DNA from 3 places in the Streptomyces sp. NPDC057743 genome. Region 1 is predicted to be linked to each of the others. Evidence: riboswitches for the same ligand, from Rfam matches in the RefSeq annotation. Region 1 holds a riboswitch; each other region holds the start of a gene.

Region 1 (7,818 bases):
ACGGACTGACGGCCCCCGCCCCCCCAACTCCCCTACGGTCACTGGTGCGTACCGATATGCGGACGGCTAGTGACGCGCACCACGCCCCTGGCATAGATTTCCAGCCGATTACACCGGAGTTCACCAGGGACGGGAGCCAACGGCCATGGCCGAGAACGCCGCATCACCGGACCGCAGACCGGTCGTCACCCCCACACGGGTGGTGGCCGGATTGTGCCTGCTCGCCCCGTTCGTCGCGATGCTGTGGGTGAGTTCGTACGCGAGGGTCGAGCCGACGCTGATCGGGATCCCGTTCTTCTACTGGTACCAGATGGCCTGGGTGCTGATCTCGACGGTGCTGACGACCGTGGCCTACACGCTGGTCCGGCGCGAGCAGCGCGCCCGCAAGGGCGGTGCGGGCCGATGACGCACCCGTCCACCGCACTCGCCGCCGGCTCCCAGGGCGTCAACGGCGTGGCCCTCGCCGTCTTCGTCTTCTTCTTCCTCGCCGTCACGGTCATGGGCTTCCTGGCCGCGCGCTGGCGCCGGGCCGAACAGTCCGCCAACCTCGACGAATGGGGCCTGGGCGGACGCAGCTTCGGCACCTGGATCACCTGGTTCCTGCTCGGCGGCGACCTCTACACCGCGTACACCTTCGTGGCCGTCCCGGCGGCGATCTACTCGGCGGGCGCGTCCGGCTTCTTCGCCGTCCCGTACACCATCCTGGTCTACCCGCTGATCTTCACCTTCCTGCCCCGGCTGTGGTCGGTCTCGCACCGCCACGGCTACGTCACCACCTCCGACTTCGTCCGCGGGCGGTTCGGCTCCAAGGGGCTGTCGCTGGCCGTGGCGCTGACCGGCCTGCTGGCCACGATGCCCTATATCGCGCTCCAACTCGTCGGCATCCAGGCCGTCCTGGACGTGATGGGGGTCGGTGGCGGGGAGCACGCCAACTGGTTCGTCAAGGACCTGCCGCTGCTGATCGCGTTCGCCGTGCTGGCCGCCTACACCTACTCCTCGGGCCTGCGCGCGCCGGCGCTGATCGCGTTCGTCAAGGACGGGCTGATCTACCTGGTCATCGCGGTGGCGATCATCTACATCCCGCTCAAACTGGGCGGCTTCGGCGAGATCTTCCACGCGGCGGGCAAGGCGCTCGCCCAGCCCGGCCCCACCGGCAAACCGCGCGGCGAACTGGCCAGCGGCCCCAACGCCCAGTGGGCGTACGCCACTTTGGCGCTCGGCTCGGCGCTGGCGCTGTTCATGTACCCGCACTCGATCACCGCGACGCTCTCCTCGCGCAGCCGCAACGTGATCCGTCGCAACACCACCATCCTCCCGATCTACTCGCTGATGCTGGGCTTCCTCGCGCTGCTCGGCTTCATGGCGCTCAAGGCCGGGACGGACACCCACGGCAATGCGCAGCTGGCGATCCCGCAGCTGTTCGCGGACATGTTCCCGAGTTGGTTCGCCGGGGTGGCGTTCGCCGCGATCGGCATCGGCGCGCTGGTGCCCGCCGCGATCATGTCGATCGCCGCCGCCAACCTCTTCACCCGGAACGTCTACAAGGACTTCCTGAAGCCCACCGCCACGCCCGAGCAGGAACACAAGGTGGCCAAGCTGGTCTCCCTCCTGGTCAAGGTCGGCGCCCTGGTCTTCGTCCTGACCATGGACAAGACCGTCGCCATCAACTTCCAACTGCTGGGCGGCATCTGGATCCTCCAGACCATGCCGGCGCTGGTGGGCGGGCTGTTCACCCGCTGGTTCCACCGCTGGGCGCTGCTGGCCGGTTGGGCGATCGGCATGCTCTACGGCACCCTGGCCGCGTACGGCGTGGCCAGCCCGACCCAGAAGCACTTCGGCGGCTCCAGCGCGCAGATCCCCGGCATCGGCGAGATCGGCTACATCGGCCTCACCGCCTTCGTGCTCAACGTGCTGGTGACGGTCGTGCTCACCCTCGTCCTGAAGGCCCTCAAGGCCCCCGAGGGCGTCGACGAGACCGCCCCCGGCGACTACACCGCCGACGTCGGCGACGAGGGCGTCACGGCCGACCTGCCGCCGGCCACGGCGGGGGCGCCGGGCGGGCACTGACCCCGAAATCCCCTACGGGCCGTCGGATATCCCCGGATACCCGGCGGCCCGCGGGCGTGGTGGGCACTCCCGCGGCGAGGGCGCCGCCGCCCTCAGTCGTCGGGAGTCGAGCTCCAGGCCCACGGGCGGCGGGAGGCGCAGCCGCGCACCGAACGGCACGGTGCGCCGCTCGGCATACCCCGCCCTCTGCGGCCGGCTGCGGACGACCAGTTCGCCCGCCTCCCGGTCGATCAGCAGCGAGACCGGGATGCCTGTGGCCGCGTACACCGCCGGCTTCACCGCTCGCGCGCATCGGTCGGTCTCCGGCTCGTACGAGGTGACCTCCACGGCCATCAACACCGGCGCCGGATCGGCCCATTCGCCCTGACCGACGAAGGCTTCGCTGGGGGCGAGCACACCGTCCACCCGGAGCCGATCGTCGCGGCACCGCCCGCCCGTTATGCCCTGCCCCGGGTGGAACCAGAGCTCGGGGCGCTGCGCGAGGGCACCGCGGGTCAGCCACTCCACGGCCAGGCCGCGGCCGCCGTCCATTCTCGCCTTGGGCCGCACCGTCCCGCCGATCAACTCAAGCCACGCGCCCTCCTCTTCGCGGGCGTGTATCCGGGCGATCTCCTCGAAGTGCTCGGGGGACGTGCGCGGCAGCCGATCGGCGGGCGGGGTCATGGAACCTCCTCCTTCCAACGGTCAGGCGGAACGGGGCGATCGGAGCCGGACGGCGGGAGCCGTGCGACTACTGCTCTCGACCATAGCGGCGGGCACTGACAGTCACCGCCGCGCGCCAACACCCCTTCCCCACAACCCGGTTGCCCCCGCCACACTGACCCCATGGACATCACGATCAGGCCCATACGCCAGGCGGAGTTCGAGACGGTCGGGGAGTTGGTGGTCCAGGTGTACCTGGCCGACGGGTTGCTCAGCGGGGCGGACGACCCGTATGCGGCGGTGCTGCGGCGGGTGGCGCACCGGGCCGAACACGCCGAGATATGGGTGGCCGTTGACGGGAAGAACGAGGCGGACGGCGCGGTTGTGGGTGCTGTGACATTCGCCGCGTACGGCAGTCCGTACGCGGAGTTGGCCGGGCCCGGCGAGGGCGAGTTCCGGATGCTGGCGGTCCGCGATGAGGGGCGCGGGCACGGCGTCGGCGAGGCGCTGGTGCGGGCCTGCCTTGAGCGGGCCCGGGGGCTCGGGCTGCGCGCCATGGTGCTGTCGAGCCAGCGGCACCTGCTGCCGGCGCACCGGCTCTACCGGCGGCTGGGGTTCGCGCGGGCGGCCGGGCGGGACTGGGAGCCGGTGCCGGGCCTGCGCCTGTGGGCGTTTGCCCGGGAGCTGACCTGACGGCTTGTTTCCGGCCCCGCAAGGCGGTGCGGCCGTTCGCACCCGCGCAGGGACCACATGAGGTGCGACACAAGATGTGGGGCTGCGCGCGGGGAGCAACACAAGATGTATGCTCGTCCTCGCTGTCGTCGCAGGGGAATCCGGTGCGAATCCGGAACTGTCCCGCAACGGTATGAGAGCGCAGGACACGGCCAGTTTCTGGCGGTCTTACGCGCTCACGAGTCCGAAGACCTGCCGATGGTACGTCCGCACCGCCACTGGTGCGGCGTCGAGACGTCCGGGCCCCGAGGGATGGGTTGGTGGACGGAGCGCGGCCGGCCCGCGCACCCCCGGTTCGCCGCGGGGTGCCCTCTTGCCTGCCCGCGCACCGCCCCTGCTGCGCCCTCCGGCCCCCCGCCGAGTGAGGGAGAGCATCAGGTGACCATCGCGCCAACGGAGCCCGCGTCAGACGCCGAGGTCGTGCAGCCCGCGGTGGCCGCGCCTCCCGTGGCCGAAGACGGCCCGGGCGTCGCCCTGCTGCGCACGCTGACCGAGCTGACCGCGGACCTGACCGCCACCGACCCGGGCAAGGTGGCCGCCGCCGCGCTCCGCGGCCGCCATCCCGGCTCCGACGCGGCCGAGTTGCGGTCCCTGGCCACCGAGGCCGCGGCCGGGCTGATCGGCGACGAGCCGCAGTACTCCAAGCTGGCCGCGCGCCTGCTCACCCTCGCCATCGCCGAGGAGGCTGCCGGCCAGGGCGCCACGTCCTTCTCCGCCTCGATCGCGGTCGGCCACCGGGAGGGGCTGATCGCGGACGCCACCGCGGAGTTCGTCGCCGCGCACGCCGAGCGGCTGGACGCCCTGGTGGACGGGGCGTTGGCCGCCGGCGCTGACGACCGCTTCGGGTACTTCGGGCTGCGCACCCTCCAGTCGCGCTACCTGCTGCGCCACCCCACCACCCGCAACGTGGTCGAGACGCCCCAGCACTTCCTGCTGCGGGTGGCCTGCGGCCTGGCCGAGGACACCTCCGAGCGGGCGCTGGCGGATGTCGCCGAGCTGTACCGGATGACCAGCACGCTCTCCTACCTGCCGTCCTCCCCCACGCTGTTCAACTCCGGTACCCGGCACCCGCAGATGTCCTCCTGCTACCTGCTGGACTCCCCGCTGGACGAGCTGGACTCCATCTACGACCGCTACCACCAGGTGGCCCGGCTCTCCAAGCACGCCGGCGGCATCGGGCTGTCGTACTCCCGCATCCGCGCCCGCGGTTCGCTGATCCGCGGCACCAACGGGCACTCCAACGGCATCGTGCCGTTCCTGCGCACCCTGGACGCGTCGGTCGCGGCGGTCAACCAGGGCGGTCGTCGCAAGGGCGCGGCCTGCGTCTACCTGGAGTCCTGGCACGCCGACATCGAGGAATTCCTGGAGCTGCGGGACAACACCGGCGAGGAGGCCCGCCGGACCCACAACCTCAACATCGCGCACTGGATCCCCGACGAGTTCATGCGCCGGGTCGAGGCGGACGCCAACTGGTCGCTGTTCTCCCCCGCGGACGTGCCCGAGCTGGTCGACCTGTGGGGCGACGAGTTCGACGCCGCCTACCGGGCCGCGGAGGCCGCGGGCAAGGCCCTCAAGCAGGTGCCGGCCCGGGTGCTGTACTCCCGGATGATGCGCACCCTGGCGCAGACCGGCAACGGCTGGATGACGTTCAAGGACGCCGCCAACCGCACCGCCAACCAGACCGCCGAGCCCGGCCGGGTCGTGCACTCCTCCAACCTGTGCACCGAGATCCTGGAGGTGACCGACGACGGCGAGACCGCGGTCTGCAACCTGGGGTCGGTCAACCTCGCCGCGCACCTGGGCGAGGACGGCCAGATGGACTGGGAGCGGCTGGACGCCACCGTCCGCACCGCCGTGACCTTCCTCGACCGGGTCGTGGACATCAACTTCTACCCGACCGAGCAGGCCGCCGCCTCCAACTCCCGCTGGCGGCCGGTCGGTCTGGGCCTGATGGGCCTTCAGGACGTCTTCTTCCGGCTGCGGCTGCCGTTCGACTCGGCCGAGGCCCGGGAGCTGTCGACCCGTATTTCCGAGCGGATCATGCTCGCCGCCTACGAGGCGTCCGCCGACCTCGCCGAGCGGCACGGCGCGCACCCGAACTGGGCCGCGACCCGGACCGCCCGCGGGGTGCTGCACCCGGACCACTACCCCAACGCCGAGGTGCGTTGGGCGGACCGCTGGGCGGCGCTGCGTGCCCGGATCGCGCGGACCGGCATGCGCAACTCGCTGCTGCTGGCGATCGCGCCGACCGCCACCATCGCCTCGATCGCCGGCGTCTACGAGTGCATCGAGCCGCAGGTCTCCAACCTCTTCAAGCGCGAGACGCTCTCCGGCGAGTTCCTCCAGGTCAACACGTACCTGATCGAGGAGCTCAAGGAGCTGGGCCTGTGGGACGCGCGGACCCGGGACGCGCTGCGCGAGGCCAACGGCTCGATCCAGGAGCTGTCCTGGATCCCTGCCGACGTCCGGAACCGCTACCGCACCGCCTGGGAGATCCCCCAGCGCGCCCTGATCGACATGGCCGCGGACCGCACGCCCTACCTGGACCAGAGCCAGTCGCTCAACCTCTTCATGGCGTCGCCGACCATCGGCAAGCTCAGCTCGATGTACGCCTACGCCTGGAAGCGCGGGATCAAGACCACGTACTACCTGCGCTCGCGGCCGGCGACCCGGATCGCCCAGTCGGCCCGCGCCGCGTCCGTCCCCGCCCAACTGCCGGTGACCGACCCCGAGGCGGTCGCCTGCTCCCTGGAAAACCCCGAGTCCTGCGAGGCATGCCAGTAATGACCACCGCACCCGAAACGAACGCCGCGGCCGCGCACACCGCCACCACCGACGGCAAGAAGAACCTCCTCGACCCGGGCTTCGAGCTGACCCTGCGCCCCATGCGGTACCCGGACTTCTACGACCGGTACCGGGACGCGATCAAGAACACCTGGACCGTGGAGGAGGTCGACCTCCACTCCGACGTCGCCGACCTCGCCAAGCTCTCCCCCGGCGAGCAGCACCTCATCGGCCGTCTGGTGGCCTTCTTCGCCACCGGCGACTCGATCGTCGCCAACAACCTGGTGCTGACGCTCTACAAGCACATCAACTCCCCCGAGGCGCGGCTGTACTTGAGCCGTCAGCTCTTCGAGGAGGCGGTGCACGTCCAGTTCTACCTGACCCTGCTGGACACCTACCTCCCCGACCCGGAGGACCGGGCCGCCGCCTTCGCCGCGGTGGAGAACATCCCGTCCATCCGGGAGAAGGCCCAGTTCTGCTTCACGTGGATGGACCACGTCGAGGAGATCGGGCAGCTGGAGACGAAGGCCGACCGCCGTCGCTTCCTGCTCAACCTCATCTGCTTCGCGGCCTGCATCGAGGGCCTGTTCTTCTACGGCGCGTTCGCCTACGTCTACTGGTTCCGGTCGCGCGGCCTGCTGCACGGCCTGGCCACCGGCACCAACTGGGTGTTCCGCGACGAGTCGATGCACATGGACTTCGCGTTCTCCGTGGTGGACACGGTCCGCCAGGAGGAGCCCGACCTCTTCGACGACAAGTTGGAGCAGGAGGTCACCGACATGCTCAAGGAGGCCGTCGAGGCCGAGCTCCAGTTCGCCCGCGACCTGTGCGGCGAGGGCCTGCCGGGGATGAACACCGCGTCGATGCGCGAGTACCTCCAGTGCGTCGCCGACCAGCGGCTGCGCCGCCTGGGCTTCCCGGCCGTCTACGGCTCGGAGAACCCGTTCTCCTTCATGGAGTTGCAGAACGTCCAGGAGCTGACCAACTTCTTCGAGCGGCGTGCCTCGGCCTACCAGGTCGCCGTCGAGGGCTCGGTCTCGTTCGACGACGACTTCTGATCCTGGTCGACTGACTGTCCGACGGCCGGACGGCGGCCTGCCCCGCCGTCCGGCCGTCCGGTCTTCCCGGGGCCGCCCGCCGAATGTGAGCGTTCGATTAGCGGGCGGCCGGAGCGGCAACCGGAGTCCTGCCCACCGCATCTACGCATGCATGGAGGGAAGGAAAAGACGCCGATACATCGACTATCCCCGCAAGGGCCGTACGGGAGTGCGCCGTTGGCTGCCGTCCTGGCGGCTCTGGCTGGGGTCGGGCGGGTTCGTCCTGCTCTGCCTCGCGGGGCTGTTCGCGGTCGTGTATGTGAAGATCGACATTCCCAACGAGAACGCGCTGGCCGCCCAGGAGGCCACCGTCTACTACTGGGCGGACGGCAGCCAGATGGTCAGTGTCGGCGCCGTCAACCGCCAGAACATCGCCCTCGACAAGGTGCCCAAGCACGTCCGGAACGCGGTGATAGCGGCGGAGAACGCCACCTTCTACCAGGACCACGGGGTCTCGCTCACCGGAATCGCCCGGGCCGCGGTGAACATGGTCTCC
Region 2 (7,818 bases), on a different contig from region 1:
GCGGGCACACCACCGAGTTCTTCGCCATCGGCACGGCCGTGCGACCGCTGCGCGAAGACCACGTCATCGAACGTCCGACGATGGTGCTGAGCCTGGACGGGTAGGGCCCGTCCGATGGGCCGGGGTCGCAAGACCCGGGCGCACGCGATCCGTTGGACCCAGACCGAAACGAAAGGCCGCTGTCGATGTCCTCCCACCTCCCCGTGCCGCCCGAGCCCGGCGGCGATCCCGCCTCCGTCGAGCTGCTCGCCGCCGCACTGCGCCGGGACGCCGCCGATCTGGAGGTGTACGCCCAGGTGCTCACCGGGACGCTGGCGGACGCGCTGCCGCCGGGGTCGGTGGCGATCGAGCGCAAGCGCGGCATGGCCGATCGACTGGCCGGCCGGGAAGGCAAGGTGGTGTGCCTGGACGTCGCGCTGGGCGAGCAGCGCCTGGTGCTGAACCTCTCCGGCGGCCGCCCGAGCGGCGAGGTGTGCCGGGAGGTGCGGGGAGTGATCCTCTCCCGGCGCCCGGTGGCCCTGGACGAGTGGGTGCGGGAGCTGGCCGCGGCCCTCGCCAGCCGTGCCGAGTCCGACGCCCGGGCCCGGGCGGCGCTGGAGCGGCTGCTGTTGGGCGGGTGACCCCAGCGTGTCGGCGCGTGTCGACGGGTCTCCGCCGAGCGGCTTCGCGGCACCCGCGATCCCCGCACCGCACCCCGCACCGCACCCCGCACCCCACCAGGAGGCAGCCCCGTGACCCGTCGTGTCACCCTCGTCTCGCCCGCGATGAGCCGGTCACTGCGGCAGGCCCGTTTTGTTGCCGGTGACGAGGGTGACGCTCTCGACGACAGCGGGGCCGCCAGGGCCCGTTCAGCCGCCGGATCGCTGCCCCGGGCCGCCCGGGTGCTCACCTCCCCGAGCGCGCGCTGCCGTCAGACGGCCGCCGCGCTCGGCCTCGAAGGCGCGGACGCGGCCGAGTTGCACGGTCTCGACGTGGGTCGCTGGACGGGCCGAACCCTTGACGAGGTGGGGGCCGCCGAACCGGAGGCCGTGGGCCGTTGGCTCGCCGACCCGACCTGCGCGCCCCATGGCGGCGAGTCGGTACAGGACCTGTGCGGACGCGTGGCGCGCTGGCTGGACGCGCTGCCCGCGGACGGCCGCACGCTCGCCGTCGTCGAGCCCGAGGTGGTGCGGGCGGCGGTCGTACGCGTCCTCGGCCTGCCCGCGCCGGCCTTCTGGCGGCTGGACGTACCCCCGTTGACGGCCACCGAACTCAGCGGCCGGGCCGGCCGCTGGAACCTGCGGCTCGGCCAGTCGTTGCCCCTGCCCTCGTAACGCAGACGCGTGGAAGGGCCTCGGAGGTTCCGTGGGCCCTCCCACGCGTGTGCGTCACGGGCGGCAATTCTCCTGGCGCGGGCGTCAGTTCTCGACGGGGACCGCTCGGCCGGCGGTAGCGGCCTCGGCCCGCGGGCGCAGCAGCCGCTCCGCCAACCCCCCGAAGAGCAGGCCGAATCCACCCCACAACACGGTCTGGATGGCCAGGGCGGAGAGACGGAACCGCCACAGCAGGGTGGCCGGGAAGCCCGTCGGCACCTCGTTGACGGCCGGCAGGACGGCATAGGCCACACCGATCACGACGGCGAAGGCCACCACCGCGACGACGGTCGCGTTCCAGGCGCCCCACCTCGGTGCCAGGCGCTTGCCCAGGATGGTGGCCGCCAGCGCCAGCAACACGCTGAGCAGCATCATCAGGAAGTACAGGGCGGTGCGTTTGCCGATGGTGTCGGGTTCGCCGACGGACGGCGGATTGGCCGGGTACTTCAGGAACGGCACCACGTACACGGCGAGCAGCGCGCAGCCGGACAGCAGCAGCGCGGTCGCCCGGGGGCCGAAGCGGCCGACGCGGCCGAGCGCGAAGGAGAAGGCGAGGCTGGCGATGCCGCCGAAGGCGACCCCGTAGACCAGTACGCCCGTGGCGAGGCCGGCGGTGGATTGGAGGGAGCGGGAGATGACTTCCGGCTCGTGTTCGTGGGAGTGGGCGGCCTCGAACCGGATCGCGCTGTCGACGTTCGGCTCACCGAGGAGAGAGGCGACGACCAGCGCGAGCACGCCGGCTGCGAGGCCGGCGAGCATGCCACGGACGAGGAGGTTTCGGACCGTTGTGGAGTTCATGGGCGTGCGGCGTCCCTCGCGTCAGTGGCAGGGGAAGCCGAGCAGGTGGCGGCCGTCGTGCACCCACTCGTGGATGTCCGTGCCGTTGAAGACGGAGGTGGCGCCCTGCTCGGCGCCGACGAAGTAGAGCAGGACCAGCATCAGGATGCCGAAGAAGAGCGCCCAGGGGGCAATCGCCTTGAGCGGGAGTGTGGTGGGTACCGCGGGGGAGTCGACGGTCGGCTGGGCGACGGACTGCGCCATGGCGGGGCCTCCTTCTGGGAGTTCGCGTCCCATCTCGGTGGTGCACAGGGCGACGGCTGCGGGTCTGACTCACGGGACGCCCAACGCGCTGGACCGTCCCGCTCACAGTGGCGCGACCGTGCCGGATTCCCACCGGCTTCCGTCATGCCGTCGTCAATAATCGCGCCGACGATACCGCGTGGCAGGTGCATGGCCAAGATGCGGATCGCTGGGCGTGATCTTCCTCTCGCGCCGGGCGGTGGGCCGGCCGGCGACCCGAGTAACCGCCGGCCGGCCCCGCCGCCGCTCACCCCCGCCCGACGAGATGCGGCAGTTCTGCCAGGAGGTGGCGCAGTCGCTCGGCGGGCACCCCGCCGCCCTGCGCGACCTCCTTGGAGCCGCCGCCGCGGCCGTCCAACAACTGCTTGACCACGGCGGAGGCGTTCAACCCGGCGGCCGTGGCGGCACCGTTGAGGGCGAGTACGAGGGCGCCGTCGTCGCCGGCGACCGCCGCCAGGCCGGGGCGGTCCGCCGGGAGCCGGTCGCGGACGGCCAGGGCCAGGGCGCGCGCATCGGCGGCCGGGCCCTGCGCGCTGGCGGTGACGACCAGGGTGCCGCCCGCGTCCACGCCGGTGGCGGCCAGCTCCGCGGCCCGCGCCGCGGTGGCCTGGGCCTTCAGCCGGGCGTTCTCGCGGTCTGCGGCCTTCAACCGGTCCAGCAGGCCACCGATCTTCTCGGGCAACTCCGCGCGCGGCGCCCCCAGTTGCTCGGCGATCCGCGAGACCAGATCGCGTTCGCGGGCCAGATAGGCGAAGCCCTCGATGCCCACCGCCGCCTCCAGCCGTCGCATCCCGGCGCCGACCGAGGACTCGCCGGTCAGCGCGACCGTGCCGATCTGCGCGGCGTGCTCGACATGGGTGCCGCCGCACAGCTCGCGCGACCAGGCGCCGCCGATCTCGACCACCCGCACCTGCTCCCCGTACGTCTCGTCGAACAGGGCGAGCGCGCCGATCTCCTTGGCCTCGGGCAGCGTCATCCACCGCACGCCCACCGGCAGATCCCTGCGCAGCGCCCGGTTGGCGGCCTCCTCGATCTCGCTGCGGACGGTGGGGGAGAGGGCGCCGCGCCAGGGGAAGTCCAGGCGCAGATAGCCGGGCCGGTTGTAGGAGCCGGCCTGGAGGGCCGTCGGGCCGAGGATCTCGCGCAGCGCCGCGTGCAGGACATGGGTGCCGGAGTGGGCCTGCCGGGCGCCCAGCCGCCACTCGGGATCGACCGCGGCGACCACCTCGTCGCCGACGGACAACTCGCCCGTAGCGATCCGAATGTGATGCGCAATCAGCCCCGGCAGCGGCCGCTGCACGTCGAGGACCTCGGCCTCGGCGAAGGCGCCGGAGAGGCGGCCGGCGTCGCTGTCCTGGCCGCCGGACTCGGCGTAGAAGGGGGAGCGGTCCAGGACGACGGTGACGATCTCGCCCTCGCGGGCGACCGGGACCGGGCCGGCCGCACCGAGCACCCCCAGGACCCGGGCCTCGGCGGTCAGCGACTCCCACGCCTGCCAGTCGGTGGGACCGTGCGCGTCCAGCAACGAGCGAAGCGCCGAAGTGTCAGCCGTGCCACCGGACTTACGGGCCCGGGCATCGGCGCGGGCCCGCTCGCGCTGCTCGTTCATCAGGGCGGTGAAGCCCTCGCGGTCGACCTCGACGCCCTGCTCGGCCGCCATCTCCAGGGTGAGGTCGATGGGGAACCCGTAGGTGTCGTGCAGCAGGAACGCCTGCCCGCCCGGCAGCGTGCGTCCGCCCTCCTCCCGCACCCGGGCGACGGCGGTGTCCAGGACGGTGGTGCCCTGCCGCAGCGTGGCGCGGAAGGCGTCCTCCTCCCCGCACGCCTGGTCAAAGATCCGCGGATAGGCGTCCGCGACCTCCGGATAGCTGGCGGCCATGCAGTCCCGCGCCACCGCGAGCAGTTCGGGCAACGCGGGGTCCTGGTAGCCGAGTTGACGCATCGAGCGGACCGCGCGGCGGAGGATGCGGCGCAGGACGTAGCCGCGCCCCTCGTTGCCGGGCGCGGTGCCGTCGGCGAGCAGCATCAACGCGGTGCGGACGTGGTCGGCGACCACCCGCAGCCGGACGTCCGACGGGTGCTCCGCGCCGTAGCCGACCCCGGCGAGCTCCGCGGCGCGGTCGAGGACGGGCCGGGTCTCGTCGATCTCGTAGAGGTTGTCCTTGCCCTGGAGGAGGGTGGCCATCCGCTCCAGGCCCATGCCGGTGTCGATGTTGGGGCGGGGCAGCCGGCCGAGGATCGGGTAGCCGGACTTGCCGGCGCCCTCGCCGCGCTCGTCCTGCATGAAGACCAGGTTCCAGAACTCCATGTAGCGGTCCTCGTCGACCACCGGGCCGCCCGCGCGGCCGAGCGCCGGGCCCCGGTCGTAGTACAGCTCGGAGCACGGACCGCAGGGGCCGGGCACGCCCATCGACCAGAAGTTGTCCTCGTCACCACGGGCCACGATCCGCTCGTCGGGCAGCCCCGCGAGCGCCCGCCACAGGCTGCGCGCCTCGTCGTCGGAGTGGTGGACGGTCACCCAGATCCGCTCCGGGTCCAGGCCGTAACCCCCGTCCGCGACCGGGGAGGTGGACAGCTCCCAGGCGAAGGCGATGGCCTGCTCCTTGAAGTAGTCCCCGAAGGAGAAGTTCCCGTTCATCTGGAAGAACGAGCCGTGCCGGGTGGTCTTCCCCACCTCCTCGATGTCCAGCGTGCGCACGCACTTCTGCACGCTGGTCGCCCGCGGCCACGGCGCCTCCTGCTCGCCGGTCAGATAGGGCTTGAACGGGACCATGCCGGCGTTGACGAACAGCAGGGTGGGGTCCGGCGTCGGCAGCGGGGCACTGGGCACCACGGTGTGACCGCGGTCGGCGAAGAACGTGAGGAAGCGGGAACGGATCTCGGCGGTGCGCAAGGTGTGCTCCGAATCGACTCAGGCGGGAACGAGGGCGGGATGCAACGCGGCGTACTCCAACGGCGCGGACGGGTCGATGGACACGCTCAGTTGGGCCGGCGCGGCACCCGCGCGCACCAGCAGGTCGCCGACCGCGGCGATCATCGCGCCGTTGTCGGTGCACAACGTCAGTGGCGGCACCCGCAGTTCCACCCCGGCGGCGGCGCACCGCTCCTCCGCGAGCGCCCGGACGCGGGAGTTGGCGGCCACCCCGCCCACCACGACCAGCGTCCCCACCTCGTACTCCCGGCAGGCGGCCAGCGCCTTACGGGTCAGCACGTCCGCGACGGCCTCCTGGAGCGAGGCGGCGCCGTCGGCCAACGGGAGCTCCGCGCCCCGGAGGCGGTACGACTCGGCCCAGCGCGCCGCGGCCGTCTTCAGGCCGGAGAAGGAGAACGCGTACGGGTCGCCCTTCCCGCTCGTCAGCGGGCGGGGGAAGGCGACGGCGCACGGGTTCCCGCCCCGGGCCGCCCGGTCGATCGCCGGCCCACCGGGGTAGGGCAGGCCGAAGATCCGGGCCGCCTTGTCGAAGCACTCGCCGGCGGCGTCGTCGATGGTGTCGCCGAGGTGCAGGATCGGATCGCGGACCAGGTCCCGCACCAGCAGTAGCGAGGTGTGGCCACCGGAAACGATCAGCACCAGGCACGGATCGGGCAACGGGCCGTGCTCCAGGGTGTCGGCCGCGACATGGCCGGCCAGGTGATGGACCCCGTAGAGCGGCACCCCGGCCGCGTACGCCAGGCTCTTCGCTCCCGCGAGCCCTACCTGGAGGGCCCCTGACAGGCCGGGGCCGGTGGTGACGGCGACGGCGTCGAGGTCGCCGAGCCGCAGCCCCGCCTGATCGAGGGCCTCCTGTACCACCGGCGTGAAGGAGTGCAGATGGGCGCGGGCGGCGATCTCCGGCACCACCCCGCCGAACCGGGCGTGCTCGGACATGCTCGACGCCACCGCGTGCGCGAGCAGCCGCCCGTCCGACACGATCCCGGCCCCGGTCTCATCGCACGACGACTCGATCCCGAGCACGATCCGGCCCTGCGGCATGGCCCACTCCCTCACGACACCCACTCATTGCCTATCTATGGTAATTGCAAGCAATGTGCAATAAGTGCTCCGCCCCCGGCCGCGGGGAACCCACACCCGGGCTCACGCCCGGTCGTCCGCCACCGGGTACGGGACGAAGGTGCTGGTGTGCTCGTCGATGTGCAGCGGGCGACCCAGGGGCGGCGCGGCCCGCTGCGGGCAGTCGAGTCGTTCGCAGACCCGGCAGCCCATCCCGATCGGGGTGGCGGTGGCACCGCTGTCGAGGTCCAGGCCGTCGGAGTAGACGAGGCGGTGGGCGTGGCGGATCTCGCAGCCGAGGCCGACGGCGAAGGTCTTGCCCGGTTCGCCCCAGCCGCCGCGGTGCCGGGTGATCGCCCGAGCCGTCCACAAGTACCGCTGCCCGTCCGGCATTTCGGCGATCTGGACGTGGATGCGGCCGGGTGCGGCGAACGCCTCGTAGACGTTCCACAGCGGGCAGGTGCCGCCGGCCCGGGAGAAGTGGAAGCCGGTCGCGGACTGGCGCTTGGACATGTTGCCGGCGCGGTCCACCCGGACGAAGGAGAACGGCACACCGCGCAGCCGCGGGCGTTGCAGGGTGCTCAGGCGGTGGCAGACGGTCTCGTAGCCGAGGCCGTAGCGGTCGGTGAGGCGCTCGATGTCGTACCGCGCCTGCTCCGCCGCGGCGTGGAAGCCGGTGTACGGCAGGATCAGGGCGGCGGCGAAGTAGTTGGCGATGCCGATGCGGGCCAGGGCGTGCGCGGGGGAGCCCGGTGGGAAGTCCTCGGCCGCCTGGGCGTCGAGCCCGTCGCGGTATTCCAGCAGGGCGAGTTGGGTGGCCATCCGGAAGGCCCGCTGCCCGGGCCGCAGGCGGGCCGACAGATGCAGGGTCCGGGTCGCGTCGTCGTAGTGGTGCAGCCGGTCGTCGGCGTCGTTGGACAGCCGGATGCCGTGCCGGTCGGCCAGCCGCGCGGTCAGGACCCGCAGCACGTCACCGGGGCGGATGCCGATCTCCGCGGCCAGTCGCTCGGCCGACTGGTCGGGCTCGTCCAGGTAGTTCTGCCGGCGGTAGAAGAAGTCCCGGATCTCCTCGTGCGGCGAGATGGGCGCCTCTTGGCCGGTGCCGCGGCCGCCCTCGCCGCCGACCAGGCGCTCGGCCAGGCGCTGGTTGCGGCGGCCGAGGTCGAGCAGGACCTGGGCGACCGCCGGCATCCGCGCGGCGAGTTCGGCCAGATCGGCGGTGGCGACCCGGGCCTCGGCGAGCTCACCGGCCAGCGCCTCGCGCAGGTCCGCGACCAGCCGGGTCGTGTCGCGCTCGGAGAAGAACGTCGGGTCGACGCCGAAGGCTTCGGACAGCCGCAGCAGCACCGGGACGGTGAGCGGGCGGGAATCGTGCTCCATCTGGTTCAGATAGCT
Region 3 (7,818 bases), on a different contig from region 1:
GCTGCCCGCGCGGTCGGCCCAGTGCGCGAGGCGGGCCGCGCCGGCGAGCACGGCGCGGGCCTGGCGGGCCAGTTCCGCGGGCGACGGGGTGCCCTCGGGGGGCCTGGGCGCCGGGCGGGTGACCCGGGTGCTCACCGCCCGGCGGGCGGCCGCAATCGGTTGTCGGGGGACGAGTCGGAGCCGGGAGTCGCGCGGTGTACGGGACGTCACAGGAGCAGTCTTGCCTCTGACGGCCCGAAAGCCCAATCGGAACCCGACTTGCGGTCTTCCGGGCGGGCGCCACCCCGGCTTCCCCTCCCCGAGAGCGGGAGTTGTCCGCCCGTACACCTTCGGGCCCGGCGGGGCCTCGGCTGGGGTCGATGGGGGGCCGTGCGCCGCGGCGGCCCGGGGTCGGCCGGCGGTGCGCCGGCAGCGGCGCCTCGGCGCCTCGGCGCCTCGGCACCGTCGTCACATCAGCGGGGTGAGGAAGCGGCGCAGGGTCTCCTCGTAGCGGTCCGGGGCGGCGTTCCACATCGCGGCGTGCGGGGCGTGCGGCACGGGCGCGAGGGTGATCAGCTCCGGGCGGCGGGCGGCGAAGCTCCGGGAGGCACCCCAGGGGGCGAGGGTGTCCTCGGGGCCGTGGAACAGCAGGGCGGGCATGCCGAGTTCGTCGGGGTCCACGGCGTCGGCGGGGCGGTCGACGGGCAGTCCGGTGTGGCCCTCGGCGGCGCGCACGGCGAGCGGGAGCAGGATCCGCGGGATGCGCCGGGCGGCGGCCAGCGCGCGGACGGTGGCGTGCCGGTCGAGGATCGGGGAGTCCAGGACGAGGCCGGAGATCCGGTCCCGCAGTGCGGAGTTGGCGGCGGCGCGCAGCGCCATGGTGGCGCCGGCGGACCAGCCGTACAGGACGACGGCGCGGGCGCCGTGTTGGACGGCGTAGCGGATCGCGGCGTCCAGGTCGCGCCATTCGGTGTCGCCGAGGTGGTGCAGCCCGTCGGTGGTGTGCGGGGCGCCCGGGTCGTTGCGGTAGGCGAGGTTGAGGACGGGGAAGTGGTGGCGGTGCAGGAACGGCAGTACCACCATGGGGTGTTCGCGGGTGGTGCCGAGGCCGTGGGCGGTGAGGACCCAGGTGTCGCGGGCGCCGGGCACCAACCACGCGGGCAGCGGCCCGAGTTCGCCGGGGACGTCGACCTCCTCGTAGGCCAGGCCGAGGGCGTCGTAGGGGTTGCCGGCGTGCACCTGCGGGGTGAGCCGCATCCGGGCGCCGGGGCGCAACGTGCCGTGGGTGACGCGTTCCAGGCGGCGGACGACGGCGTCGGCGGGGTGCGGGGTGTCGTGGACGACGGGGCCGACCACCGCGTGGCAGCCGGCGCCGGTCAGCCCGTAGGTGCCGGGTCTGAGGGAGGCCAGGCTGCGGGTGAGGACGAGGCGGTCGCCGGCGGCGGAGTGGACGGTGAGCCGGGGGTCGCCGGGGAGGGGGCGGCCGGGCGACGCTTTCAGGGCAACATCGCCGGCGTACCGCCCGGCGGCCACGGCGGCCGCCCCGGCGCCGATCACGGTGGTGGCGGTCACCGCCGCCATGGTTCCCCGTCGCATCACTCCAGTGTGCGCAGCGCCGCCGGAGCCGGCCACCGGGCACCGGGACCGGCGGCCGGACCAGCGGCGTTGTGCCGTGTCGGGGCCCGGCGCGCGGGGTCGCGGCGGGTCAGGCGGGGGCGTCGCCGGGCTGGCCGTAGCCGCGCAACCGCTCCCCCGCGGCGTCGAGCTGGTCGGCCGACAGCAGGCTGGGGGTGTGCCCGGGCACGGAGACCGCGGTGAGCCAGACCCGGCACATCCACTCCAGTTGGGCGGTGCGGTCCAGCGCCTCGGCGAGGGTGGCGCCGTGGGCGATGGTGCCGTGGTTCTGCAGGAGGGCGGCGCTGCGGTCGGTGAGCGCGGCGGCCATGTGGGCGGCGAGTTCATCGCTGCCGTAGAGGGCGTAGGGGGCGACCCGGACGGGTCCGCCGAGGGCGGCCGTCATGTAGTGGATGGGCGGGAGTTCGGTGACGAGGGTGGAGACGGCGGTGGCGTGCGGGGCGTGGGTGTGCACGACGGCGGTGGCGGTGGTGTCGCGGTAGACGGCCAGGTGGAGCGGGAGTTCGCTGGTCGGGCGGAGCCTGCCGACGATCTGGCGGCCTTCGAGGTCGACCCCGGTGACGTCGCTGGGCCCGAGCCGGTCGTAGGGGACGCCGCTGGGCGTGACGAGGATCAGGTCCTTGACGCGGACCGAGACGTTGCCGGAGGTGCCGACGACGAGGCCGTCGGCGGCGGTCCGGCGGGCGGTGGCGACGAGCTCGCTCCAGGCGGTGGCGAGGTGGTCCGGGCGGTCCTTCATGGTGTCCTCCGGGGCGGCACTGCGGGACGTGCGAAAACGCGCGGGGGCAGTGCATCACACCGTACGAGCAGGACGGGGCACGGTAGGCCACCGCGCCAGGCACCTGGTATCCCCCATATGGGGATACCCGCTCTCCTGAGGGGAATTGGCCGGGGATCGACCATGTTGCGGTGATCATCCTCTAGCGTCGAGCGAACTGCAGCCCTCACATGTCCTCACCCAGGGGGGACACATGACGTGTGACCGCTCCACTTCTCGGACCACGGTGGCAACCGCGATAGCCGTGGCGGTGGCGTCACTGGCCGGCACCGCACTCGCCGCACACCCCGCGCGGGCCGCCGCGGACGGCCGGCCGCTGGGGCACGACGTCTCCTCGTACCAGAAGCACATCGACTGGCGGGCGGTCCGCGCGAAGGGCGCGCGGTTCGTCTACGTCAAGGCCACCGAGTCGGACGGCTACCGCAACCCCCGGTTCGCGGCGCAGTACAACGGCTCCCGGGCGGCCGGACTCCTGCACGGCGCCTACCACTTCGCGGTGCCCAGCGCCTCGTCGGGCACCCGGCAGGCCCACTCCTTCCTGCGCCACGGCGGCCGCGGGAAACGGGACGGCTGGACGCTGCCGCCGGCCCTCGACATCGAGCACAACCCCTACGACGGCAAGCAGCCGTGCTTCGGGCTGAGCAGTGCGGCGTTGGTGCGCTGGATACGGGCGTTCAGCGACGAGGTGCGGCGCGACGCCGGGCGACGGCCGGTGATCTACACCACCGCCCGCTGGTGGAACCGCTGCACGGGCGGCAGCCGGGCCTTCGGCGGTGACCATCCGCTGTGGCTGGCGGACTATTCGGGCGGGGCGCGGACGCCCGCCGGCTGGTCGTTCTCGAGCATCGTGCAGTACGCCTCGCACGGGCGGCTGCCGGGCGATCAGGACCGCTGGAACGGGACCGTGGCCCAGCTCAAGAGGTTTGCGAACAGATGAGACGGAAGTGGCGGCAGGGGCGCCTCCGCGTGAACACTGCGGGGGTGTCACCGCGGCGCCCGGCCGAGTTCACTTTCCGTTCACTCACCGTCCGTACGTTCTCGAAGACACTGACCATCGAACGGATTGCCTGGGTGAATGGAACACATCACGCTTCTCATCGGGATCGTGATCGTCACGGCCTTGGTGTTCGACTTTACGAACGGCTTCCACGACACGGCCAACGCAATGGCCACCACCATCTCCACCGGGGCCCTGCGACCCAAGACCGCGGTGGCGATGTCAGCGGTACTCAACCTCGGCGGCGCGTTCCTGTCGGTTGAGGTCGCCAAGACCATCTCCGGCGGCATCATCGACGAGAGCGCCGGCATCAGACCGGAAGTGATCTTCGCCGGCCTGGTCGGCGCCATCATCTGGAACCTCGTCACCTGGCTCGCCGGCCTCCCCTCCAGCTCCTCGCACGCCCTCTTCGGTGGTCTGATCGGCGCGACCCTGGTGTCCGTCGGCACCGGCGGGGTGCACGGCGAGGCCGTCGTGATGAAGGTCCTGATCCCGGCGGTGGCCGCGCCGTTCGTCGCGGGGCTCGCCTCGATGGCGGCGACCCGGCTCACCTACCGGCTGGCCCGCGGCCGCGACGAGGCCGACACCGCCAAGGGCTACCGCGCCGGGCAGATCGCCTCGGCGGCGCTGGTCTCGCTGGCCCACGGCACCAACGACGCGCAGAAGACGATGGGCGTGATCACCCTCGCGCTGATCACCGGCGGAGCCATCGCCCCGCACTCCGACCCGCCGATGTGGGTGATCGCCTCCGCCGGCATGGCCATCGCGCTCGGCACCTACCTGGGCGGCTGGCGGATCATCCGCACCATGGGCAAGGGCATCACCGACATCCAGCCGCCGCAGGGCTTCGCCGCCCAGACCGGCGCCGCGGCCACCATCCTGGCCTCCTCCCACCTCGGCTTCGCGCTCTCCACCACCCAGGTCTGCTCCGGCTCCGTGATGGGCTCCGGGCTCGGCCGCAAGGGCGGCGTGGTGCGCTGGTCCACGGCCGGCCGGATGGTCGTGGCCTGGGGGCTGACCCTGCCGGCCGCCGGCCTGGTCTCCGCCGGCGCCGCGTTCCTCGCCGACCAGGGCACCTGGGGCATCACGACGGTGACCGTCCTGGCGCTGGCGATCTGCGGCGGCATCTGGGCCGCCTCCCGGCGCAAGCCGATCGACCACACCAACGTCAACGAGGGTCCGGCGGTGGAGCCGGCGGGCGTCGTCACCACCGCGCTCCAGACCGTCTCGCCGCCCCCGGCGGGCACCCTCGCCCCGGCGGCCTCCGAGGCGGACGCGCTCGCCGTGCCCTCGCAGCGGGACGCCGCCGCCCCCGCCCAGCCCGCGACGGCCTCCTCCTGACCGCCCGGCCGCAGCAACCGAACTGACCCAAGGACCAAAGGACTACGCAATGCACATCGACTGGGCGGCTCTCGGCCAGGTCTTCGGCGTCACGCTCGCGGTGACGGTGGGAATCGTGGGCCTGTTCACCGTCGGCATCGTGGGCACCTCCCGTAAGCCGGCCGCGGACGGCGACGCGGCGGCGGCCTCCACGGCACCGGGCGCGGGGGCACGCGCCGGGGCGCTGGCGGCGTTCGCACTCTGCGCGGTGGCGGTGGCGTACGGGATCTATCTGATCGTCGCCGCCTGACAGTTGGCCGGCCGCGGGCCGGTAGCAGTGGACGGGGCGTCCGGAGGGCGCGGCACCAGCCGCGGCCGCCGGGCGCCCCGTTGGCGTGGGGTGCGGTAGACCGGTAGACCGGCCAAGCCGGCGGGCTGCCGGGCCGTCGGCCGTCGCGAAGGCCCGTTCCGCCGGGCGGCGTTCGGGGCGGGCGGCGCGCGGGTTTGCAGGAGGGGCGCGGTGGGGTGGCGGGTGGGCGCCGGCGGCTGCCCTGTGGTCTTGGACACAGGACAGCCGGTGGGGCTGCGTCGCAGGTCAAGGGCGAGTTGACGGGCGTCGCGGGGCGTGGTGGACTGCCGGGGCCAATCGGCGACAGCAGAGGAAGTCCGGTGCGAATCCGGCGCGGTCCCGCCACTGTCACCGGGGAGCGCTCCTCCGACGAGGGCCACGGCCCGTACGCCACGTACGGGCGGGAAGGCCGGGGGTCGCGCCGATCCGGGAGCCAGGAGACTCTGGTCGCCGTCGCGTCGAGCCAGGGCGAGGACCCTGAGTGAGGACATACCACCATGCCTGGCTGCCCATCGAGAGCCTCATCGCCCGCTGCCGCAGGGCCCGTTCGGTGTCTGACGGCGGCCTGATCCGGTGCGCGGCGAACACGCGACATACGCGTGCGGCGCGGCCCTCGGCTTCCTCGGTGACCTGATCGCGGCGGATCCGCGGCGCGGCCATCCGGTGGCCGCGTTCGGCCGGGCCGCGGGCGCCCTCGAACGTCGACTGTGGCGCGACCACCGTGGTTACGGGGCGGCGCACGCGGTGGTGTGCGCGGGTGGCGCGGCCGCCGGCGCCGCGCTGTTGGCGCGCGCCGTGCGCCACCGTCCGGGCGCCCGGGCCGCGTTGACCGCGGCCGCGGTGTGGGCGGTGCTGGGCGGCACCTCGTTGGGCCGGGAGGCGCGCGCCGTGGGCGGTGCGCTGGACGTCGGTGATCTGGACGTGGCGCGGGAGCGGTTGCCGCATCTGTGTGGGCGCGACCCGCAGGCGTTGGACGGGCCGCAGATGGCCCGTGCGGTGGTGGAGTCGGTCGCCGAGAACACCTCGGACGCGGTGGTGGGCGCCCTGGTGTGGGGCGCGCTGGGCGGGGTGCCCGGACTGGTGGCGTTCCGTGCGGTGAACACCCTGGACGCGATGGTGGGTCACAAGTCGCCGCGCTACCGGCGGTTCGGCTGGGCCGCGGCCCGGCTCGACGACCTCGCCGGCTGGCCCGGCTCCCGGCTGACCGCGGCGCTGACGGTCCTCGCCGGACCGGATCGGCGCGGTGCGCTGCGGGCCTGGCGGGCGGACGGCGGGGCCCATCCGAGCCCCAACGCGGGCCCGGTGGAAGCCTCGTTCGCCGGTGCGCTGGGCGTCCGGCTGGGCGGCACGCTGGCGTACGGCGGACGGGTGGAGCACCGGCCGGTGCTCAACGGCGGGGCGCGGCCCCCGAAGGTCTCCGACGTGGAGCGGGCGGTGCGGCTCTCCCGGCGGGTGAGCGCGTTGGCGCTGGGTGTGACGGTGGCGGGACGGCTGGCGGCGGATGCCGTGCGGCGCCGCCGGGTGAACGGGAGGGTGCCCCGGTGAACGGGCGCGGGAAGACGGCCGGTGGGCTGCTGGTGGCCGGGACGACGTCCGACGCCGGCAAGAGCGTGGTGACGGCCGGCATCTGCCGCTGGTTGGTGCGGCAGGGCGTCAAGGTGGCGCCGTTCAAGGCGCAGAACATGTCGCTGAATTCGTTCGTGACCCGACAGGGCGCGGAGATCGGCCGGGCGCAGGCGATGCAGGCGGCCGCGGCCCGGGTGGAGCCGACCGCGCTGATGAACCCGGTGCTGCTCAAGCCGGGCAGCGACCGCAGCAGCCAGGTGGTGCTGTTGGGCAAGCCGGTGGGCGAGTTGAGCGCGCGTGGCTACCACGCGGGCCGGCAGGAGCAGTTGCTCGGCACCGTGACCGACTGTCTGGCGGAGCTGCGGCGCACCCATGACGCGGTGATCTGCGAGGGCGCGGGCAGCCCCGCCGAGATCAATCTGCGCCGCACCGACCTGGTCAACATGGGCCTGGCCCGGGCGGCGCGGATCCCGGTCGTGGTGGTCGGCGACATCGACCGCGGCGGGGTCTTCGCGTCGTTCTTCGGGACCATCGCGCTGCTGTCCAAGGAGGACCAGGCGCTGGTCGCCGGCTATCTCGTCAACAAGTTCCGGGGCGATGTGACGCTGCTGGAGCCGGGGTTGGAGATGCTGCGCGGGCTGACCGGGCGGGCGACCTACGGCGTGCTGCCGTTCGCGCACGGGCTGGGCATCGACGAGGAGGACGGCCTGCGCGTCTCGCTGCGCGGGGCCGTGCGGGAGTCGGTGGTGGCGCCGCCGGCGGGCGAGGACGTCCTGCGGGTCGCGGTCCCCGCGGTGCCGCTGATGTCCAACTTCACGGACGTGGACGCGCTGGCCGCCGAACCGGGCGTGGTGGTGCGGTTCGTGGACCGGCCCGAGGAACTGGTCGACGCGGACCTGGTGGTGCTGCCGGGAACCCGCGGGACGGTCCGGGCGCTGGCGTGGCTGCGCGAGCGCGGGCTGGCCGACGCGGTGGCCCGGCGGGCCGCCGAGGGCCGTCCGGTGCTGGGCATCTGCGGCGGCTACCAGATGCTCGGCGAGCGCATCGAGGACGACGTCGAGTCGCGGGCCGGGGCGGTCGACGGGCTGGGGCTGCTGCCGGTCCGGGTCCGTTTCGCGGTGGAGAAGACCCTCGCACGGCCGTCCGGCGTGGCGCTCAGCGAGCCGGTGGAGGGCTACGAGATCCACCACGGGG

What was found. A riboswitch is a leader RNA that binds a small molecule or an ion and turns the genes downstream of it on or off. The one in region 1 is predicted to bind cobalamin.
Region 2: it holds a riboswitch for cobalamin, as region 1 does, so the genes downstream of both, ACFVFQ_RS35120 (CbtB-domain containing protein) here and ACFVFQ_RS24245 (ribonucleoside-diphosphate reductase subunit alpha) in region 1, are expected to answer to the same signal.
Region 3: it holds a riboswitch for cobalamin, as region 1 does, so the genes downstream of both, ACFVFQ_RS02300 (cobalamin biosynthesis protein) here and ACFVFQ_RS24245 (ribonucleoside-diphosphate reductase subunit alpha) in region 1, are expected to answer to the same signal.

The regions. Positions count from the first base shown of each region.
Region 1 is NZ_JBHVJX010000021.1:125,566-133,383, reverse strand. It holds gene ACFVFQ_RS24270 (GntR family transcriptional regulator) at 1-9, shown strand, start outside; gene ACFVFQ_RS24265 (DUF3311 domain-containing protein) at 146-406, shown strand; gene mctP (monocarboxylate uptake permease MctP) at 403-2,067, shown strand; gene ACFVFQ_RS24255 (Uma2 family endonuclease) at 2,080-2,730, opposite strand; gene ACFVFQ_RS24250 (GNAT family N-acetyltransferase) at 2,893-3,402, shown strand; cobalamin riboswitch at 3,495-3,656, shown strand; gene ACFVFQ_RS24245 (ribonucleoside-diphosphate reductase subunit alpha) at 3,820-6,225, shown strand; gene ACFVFQ_RS24240 (ribonucleotide-diphosphate reductase subunit beta) at 6,225-7,283, shown strand; gene ACFVFQ_RS24235 (transglycosylase domain-containing protein) at 7,435-7,818, shown strand, end outside.
Region 2 is NZ_JBHVJX010000052.1:17,305-25,122, reverse strand. It holds gene ACFVFQ_RS35140 (heavy metal-binding domain-containing protein) at 1-104, shown strand, start outside; gene ACFVFQ_RS35135 (hypothetical protein) at 186-620, shown strand; gene ACFVFQ_RS35130 (histidine phosphatase family protein) at 732-1,313, shown strand; gene ACFVFQ_RS35125 (CbtA family protein) at 1,398-2,150, opposite strand; gene ACFVFQ_RS35120 (CbtB-domain containing protein) at 2,172-2,393, opposite strand; cobalamin riboswitch at 2,430-2,578, opposite strand; gene alaS (alanine--tRNA ligase) at 2,680-5,325, opposite strand; gene tsaD (tRNA (adenosine(37)-N6)-threonylcarbamoyltransferase complex transferase subunit TsaD) at 5,344-6,405, opposite strand; gene ACFVFQ_RS35105 (short-chain fatty acyl-CoA regulator family protein) at 6,508-7,818, opposite strand, start outside.
Region 3 is NZ_JBHVJX010000002.1:49,807-57,624, forward strand. It holds gene ACFVFQ_RS02270 (hypothetical protein) at 1-210, opposite strand, end outside; gene ACFVFQ_RS02275 (alpha/beta hydrolase) at 448-1,575, opposite strand; gene ACFVFQ_RS02280 (class II aldolase/adducin family protein) at 1,685-2,353, opposite strand; gene ACFVFQ_RS02285 (GH25 family lysozyme) at 2,586-3,329, shown strand; gene ACFVFQ_RS02290 (anion permease) at 3,468-4,730, shown strand; gene ACFVFQ_RS02295 (hypothetical protein) at 4,780-5,019, shown strand; cobalamin riboswitch at 5,367-5,502, shown strand; gene ACFVFQ_RS02300 (cobalamin biosynthesis protein) at 5,632-6,603, shown strand; gene ACFVFQ_RS02305 (cobyric acid synthase) at 6,600-7,818, shown strand, end outside.